Regions from separate parts of the Colwellia sp. Bg11-28 genome, predicted to be linked through region 2. Evidence: predicted binding sites of a transcription regulator. Region 2 holds the regulator's gene; the other holds the start of a gene.
What was found. Region 2 encodes FliA, which starts transcription of late flagellar genes. Its sites were predicted from a motif close to CTAAAGNTNNNNNNNNNNNNGCCGATA; they were not measured.
Positions count from the first base shown of each region.

Region 1 (3,426 bases), 230 kb from region 2:
CTTCTGCCAAATGACTGCTCCATTACCAAAGTAACATCACCGCCAGCTATATACTTATAACCTGACTTAACAACACTAACAGACAAGCCATTAATAGTGAGGGTGTGCAATAATTGAGGAACCAATGCCGCATTACGTAAACTAATGACGACTTTCTTGTCCGGCATTGCTTGGCACAATTTAAGTATACAGATACTCTTACCGCCCCCCGTAGGTAATGCAATAATGGAGTTAGCTCCAGCGTCAATAGCCTTACGGACGCTGTTAATCTGATAATCTTTTTCTAATACCTTCATGCCATACTACTCGGGCTTAATTCTAGTGTTTATCTGGTAAAATCCAGTAAGTGTTACGTCTTCGTTTTTTACAACGAAACCTCTCTTCAATAAGATTCAGGCCTGATTTAACACAAGTCTTTTCAAGAGGGGGCATCATTATATACCTAAACTACTGCAAGATGCAGAATTGAGCGTGACTAAAGAAGTATTTAACTACAGATCAAGATCAAGATCATAGATAGTTGACTGCTTGAGTTGAGTTTTTTGCTCTTTTTCATCCAAAAAATAGAGCGTTATTATATATTCAAATTACTTTAAAATGCAGGATTCAGCAGGAATGAGAAAGACATCAAGACAAGGCATTGATTGAATAGAGTGGTTATTGAGGAAAATATGCTCAATATAATTACGTCTGCATTCTCTAATAAGCTGTATTCGTGCCGTGTCCTTCCCGAAACCAATAACATAACATAAAGCATCGAAACTAGCCCTTGGGAGGATACTGAATCAGAGTACAATGGCGTAGATTCAGCTTATCAATTAACAAGAGTACCCTTGCTAATTCCACGAAATTATCTAGGGGTTACTCTTCTTCTGTCTGACTAAAAGAATCAACGAAAGACTGTAATCCTTGTTGCACTAATTCATAGGTTTTATCAATATTAGTAGCAATATCTCCCTCTAATACTTTTAAACTACCAAGTATATCTTTGGCTTCGCTAAAACCTTGCTCAATACCGCCACCAATAATATCAACAAAACTCGCTAACGATTCTTCTGCATCCATTTCCGGGTGCTGCTCTCGATAAGAGCCCAATAACTGAGTACTAAACGAAACAATACGCTCCGCAGTCGCTTCGGGACTAAAATCAATGCCTGACTCATAAGCATCTTCAACGCTACTTTCAACCCCGCGTTCTTTAAGCGCTTCGTTGATTCCCTGTAAGGCGGTTTTTAACAACAGTGACAGCGGTTGATCACCGACTGTGTTACTAAATTTCAATGTCGACTCTATAATTGCAGCATTAAGTTGTTTTTTATTACTGACAGAAATAGGCTCTTGTACTTCCCCTATTTTTTTCTCATGGGCAAGATCCGATACTTGTTGACCCATGGGTCCATTTTCTTTTTTATCCTGCGCTTTTGCTAAAGATCGAACATCTTGGCTAAAGGTAGCATTGGGTTTAATTGATGAGTCCATAATATCTATCTCTATTTATCAAAGCATTTATTAAAGCATTTATTAAAACATGTATAAGAGTATCGGCACGGTGAAGTATAACTTAAGCACCAAGTCCTAGAAGTTAGGACAGCTAATTATTTTATTCATTATCGGAAGCATAATCGTCATGTCGCCCGCTCAAATCATAACGTTATTAAGATAAGCCCAATAAACACTAGATTAAGAAATGATAAGCTTGTGATAGTATTTAAGCTACCTCATCACCCACAGTACTATTTTCTCATCAACCTTTGCCTTAAGCCGAGTAACATTTCATGTTCAGCCAGATATCGTCAAAAATTTCAGCTATCCCTACTACCCTCATTACCGGTTTTTTAGGGGTAGGAAAAACGACAGCAATATTGCAATTACTTGCCAATAAACCCAACAATGAAAACTGGGCTGTGCTTGTTAATGAATTTGGCGAAATAGGGATAGATTCTGCATTACTCGCTGGTAGCAGTAATGAACAAGGGGTATTTATTCGTGAAGTTCCGGGGGGTTGTATGTGCTGTGCCTCTGGTGTGCCTATGCAAGTCGCGTTAAACCAACTCATTACTAAAGCCAAACCTGACAGACTACTTATAGAGCCGACAGGTTTAGGTCACCCAAAAGAAGTGGTTGAAGTATTAACCAAGGGAAAATTTCAAGAAACAATATCACTGCAGTCAATTCTCTGTTTAGTCGATGCTCGAAATCTTATCGATAAGCGCTATACAGAGCATCCATCATTTGTTCAGCAACTCAACGTGGCAGACACCATCTTAGCGGCAAAAGCAGACACCTACTCAGAGCAAGATGAGGAAAACTTAGCACTATTTATTACCGAAAATGAGCTAACCGATAAGCCATTACACCTAATGCAGCACGGTAACATTGCCCCTAGTTGGTTAGCGCAACAACCTAAAACAGTAATAGTAACTAAACCAATGATTGGTATTGCGGTCCCTTCTTTACACGAGAGTTCACATACGATTGAACTCGGTTATAAAAAAGAGCGTGAGCAGAGCCAAGCGCTACAAACAAGACTAGCACAAGAGGGATTTATTGAACTCAATAATCATGGTGAGGGTTATTTCAGTAAAGGTTGGATTTTTTCCGACAAGTACCAATTTAACTATAAACAATTATTCGCATTCATAACCGCATTAAAGGTTTCGCGTGCAAAAGGTGTGATACTTACCGAACAAGGGAGTTACGCCTTCAATAAGGCAGGGAGTGAATTTAGCTGCAACAAAGTCACTGATTCAAAAGATAGCCGTATTGAGCTAATTGATACCAATGAAAATGCTTTAAATATTGTTAAAAGCGGAGACTTATTATTGCTAACGAAAAACGCCCGATAGTTATTCACCACGAACACTATGCTGTAACACTTTATAAAAGCACTGACTCATAATTGCTATTTATGGCTGGTAATGGCTGGCCCAATGGTGGTGTTACCCTGAACTAAGCAAACCATTACAGGTACTTAGTTCAGCTTTAAATTCTTATTCTGCCTTGCTTACCTAAGCCCTTTTCACAAACTTGGCGGTAACCATCATTTCACCTGCTCCATCTACTTTACAATCGAGTTGATGATCTTTACCTTCTACTATTCTCCTGATAACAGCTTTAGTACCCACTTTAAGTACTTGAGAACTACTTTTAATTTTAAGGTCTTTAATCATAGTAACTTTGTCGCCTTCATTTAACAGGGTTCCATTGAAGTCTTTAACGGTAAAAAGTTCTATTTCAGCAAGCTGTTCTGATGGATCCCATTCATGTGCACACTCAGGGCAGATCAACAGGCTTTGATCTTGGTAAATAAATTTTGAATTACATTTGGGGCATGGTGGAAGTGACATAAATTTCTGCTTTAATAATTTTATTTTAATCATATCTCAAATACTAGATTTCATCGACATTCCTTTTGGTAGCGCCAGC
Region 1 is NZ_PJBA01000004.1:47,941-51,366, reverse strand. It holds gene CXF79_RS04030 (DEAD/DEAH box helicase) at 1-296, opposite strand, end outside; gene CXF79_RS04025 (DUF5610 domain-containing protein) at 862-1,479, opposite strand; gene CXF79_RS04020 (CobW family GTP-binding protein) at 1,776-2,846, shown strand; gene CXF79_RS04015 (zinc ribbon domain-containing protein YjdM) at 3,009-3,347, opposite strand.
Region 1: a site for FliA is predicted at 1,540-1,566, ahead of CXF79_RS04025 (DUF5610 domain-containing protein). Genes of this name have one in related genera too.

Region 2 (3,426 bases):
AGATAAAATGGTGTCCATAAGCTCTGCATTAACAGAGCGTTTTCCGGTACGCAATAAGTCAAATATATTTTCTGCGCCATGACAGACATCGACTAAGTCGCCAAGGCTTAAAAAACCTGCGCCACCTTTAACAGTATGAAAACCACGGAAAATTGAATTCAGTAATTCAGCATTATCTACATCGTTTTCAAGTTCAACTAGTTCTTCTGAGAGCGATTCTAAGATTTCACCCGCTTCAACTAAAAAGTCCTGTAAAATTTCTTCATCTGCTTCAAAAGACATGCAGTAATTCCCCTTAAAATCCTAAACTTGATAAAAGATCATCAACATCATCTTGATCTTCTACTACATCATCTCTGTTCGCTGCATTTACAATTGGTCCCTCAACAAGGTTTTCACCTACTTTAGGATTACTTGGTCCTTGCGTTTTTTCTGCAGACAGGCCAAAAGCTGTCAGCATATTAATTAAACTTTCTTCAACTTCTCTAACTAACTCAATAACTTTTCGAATAACTTGACCTGTTAAGTCTTGAAAGTCTTGTGCCATTAATACATCTGTCATTAAGCTATGAATATGTTGAGTTTCTTTACCGGTATTTTTTAATAAAGTATCGATATCAATGCATAGCGATTTAAACTCTTTCAAGTCCAACTCGTTATTCATCAACTTTGTCCATGAAGGATTGACAGTTGCCACTTGCTCAGCAATGGTATCAACTACGGGAAATATCGCCTCAACGGCATCCATAGTTTTATTTGCGGCTTCTTCTGTTCTCGTAATAACAAAATTCAACCGCTCTTTCGCATCAGGAATATCTGTAGTAGCAAGATCATTTAACCTAGAATCGACTTGAAAATTGGTCAAAGAGTCGTGAAGCTGGCGAGTTAATTTACCAATTTCTGCAAAAAGTTCGGAATTGATTGGATTTTGAATCTCAGCAATAATCGCATCCGCTGCGTCTTGCTCACCAGACTCCAAAAAAGCAACCAAAGATCTTGCTTGCTCTAATGAAATCCGCCCTGTCATAGCTATACTCATGCAAAGTCCTTAATGGAATATTTGTCAACACCTTAATTTAGCTAACAAATTTACTGTTAGCTAAAGCCTTCACATTAAGCTAAGCGTTCAAAAATTTTATCTAGCTTAGTTTTTAATGTTGCGGCTGTAAATGGTTTAACAATATAGCCATTAACACCTGCTTGAGCAGCCATAATGATTTGCTCTTTTTTAGCTTCTGCAGTGATAAGTAGAACGGGGATATGTGAGAGATTAGCATCTGCTCTTATCGCTTTAAGTAAATCGATACCTTGCATACCAGGCATATTCCAATCTGTCACAACAAAATCAAAATCACCACCTTGAAGCATGGGTAACGCAGTATTGCCATCATCAGCTTCTTGAATGTTGGTGAAACCTAAATCACGTAACAAATTTTTAACTATACGTCTCATGGTTGAAAAATCATCAACTACAAGTACTTTCATATTTTTATCCAAGACACTCTCCGGCGAAACATTCAAAATTAATTATTTTTTCTAACATTTTCATTTTACCTAATTAGGTATTTTTTATACTCATTATCACTAGCTTATTCACAGTCTAATTAACTTTGCCAAGATTGCATACGTGCTTTTAAACGATGCATCGCTTGACTATGAATTTGACTTACCCGTGATTCACTCACATCGAGCACTTGCCCGATCTCTCGTAAATTCAATTCTTCATCATAATATAAAGACAGTACTAGAGCTTCTCGTTCCGGTAAAGACTTAATGCATTGAGTTAAGCCTTTTTTAAAAGCTATTCGCTCAATACTTTGATATGGATCATCTCCGATATAGTCATCACTTGGCTTAATAGCATCTTCATTAACACCAAGATCATCAATGCCAAGTATTTTTCCTGTACTTACTTCACTCAATATCTGATGGTAATCTTTCAGTGAAATATCTAATTTTTCAGCAACTTCAACATCAGAAACATCTCGGCCTAATTGTGCTTCAAGTTGCTTTATCGCTTCACTGATCATTCGGCTATTTTTATGAACAGATCGTGGCGTCCAATCACCTCGGCGTATTTCATCAAGCATAGCGCCACGGATTCTGATACCAGCAAATGTTTCAAAGCTTGCGCCTTTAGTGTTATCAAAATTATTTGCCGCTTCAAATAAACCAATCATTCCTGACTGTATCAAGTCATCAACTTGAACACTTGCTGGCAATCTTGCTAAAAGATGATAAGCAATGCGCTTGACTAAAACAGTTTGTTGTTCAAGAAGAGCTGCTTTATCAATTTGATTATTATAGCTATTCACTTTTACCACGTAATGTTACTCTCACTGAAGTAATGCTAAGTTAGTCAGTTAATTAGCCAGTAACTGTTCAATAAAAAATTCTAAGTGCCCTGATGCTTGTTTAGGTATTGGCCATTGGCTAACCTTTTTTGCTAAATCTATATAAGCTAACGAAGCTGGAGATTGCGGATATGCTTCTACTATAACTTGTTGTTTACGAACTGATTTTCTCATATTTTCATCGTATGGGATCACAGCGACTAATTCTATTGCGACATCAAGAAATCTATCGGTTACTTTAGTTAGCTTTGCAAAAAGCTGCTGTCCTTCTTTCGGACTACGCACCATATTGGCAACAACTTTAAATTTAAATACACCATGATCACGGCTCAGTAACTTCATCAGAGCATAACAGTCTGTAATTGAAGTAGGTTCATCACAAACCACCAACATGACATCTTGCGCGGCACGAGTGAAGCTCAAGACCATATCAGAAATGCCAGCAGCCGTATCAACAATCAATACATCAAACTGTGTTTTCATTTCACTGAAAGCTCGAATGAGACCAGCATGTTCAGATGGCGTTAAATCCACCATTGATTGTGAACCAGAAGTTGCAGGAATAATCTTTATGCCAGCAGGACCTTCAATAATAATATCATCAAGTTCACACTCTCCTGACAATACATGAGATAGATTACGCTTAACCCTTAACCCTAACATTACATCGACATTTGCAAGACCTAAATCGGCATCGAGAACTAAAACCCGTTTGCCGAGTTGTCCTAGCGCAATAGCTGTATTCAGCGAGGTATTGGTTTTACCAACACCACCTTTTCCGCCTGACACGGCTACTACTTTAACTTGTTGTAAACCTTGCATCTTTCTTAAGCCGCTCGCTTGATCTATCATTTAATTATTACTTCTAATTATATATATTTAGCTATTAGCCAGAGTCTTATAACGTTGCAGCGGGTGCTACAGGCATCGGCCGTAAAACAGTGACATTATTATTTACTGACTTAGTCGCCATCTTATCTGCAAGGGTAACTAATTTCTCAGCATTTGCAACTTTAATATCTTCCGGAACTCTTTGTCCATCAGTAAGATAACCTATTGGTAAACCATTTTG
Region 2 is NZ_PJBA01000004.1:278,076-281,501, reverse strand. It holds gene CXF79_RS05070 (chemotaxis protein CheA) at 1-282, opposite strand, end outside; gene CXF79_RS05065 (protein phosphatase CheZ) at 296-1,039, opposite strand; gene cheY (chemotaxis response regulator CheY) at 1,114-1,497, opposite strand; gene CXF79_RS05055 (RNA polymerase sigma factor FliA) at 1,605-2,324, opposite strand; gene CXF79_RS05050 (MinD/ParA family ATP-binding protein) at 2,364-3,206, opposite strand; gene flhF (flagellar biosynthesis protein FlhF) at 3,253-3,426, opposite strand, start outside.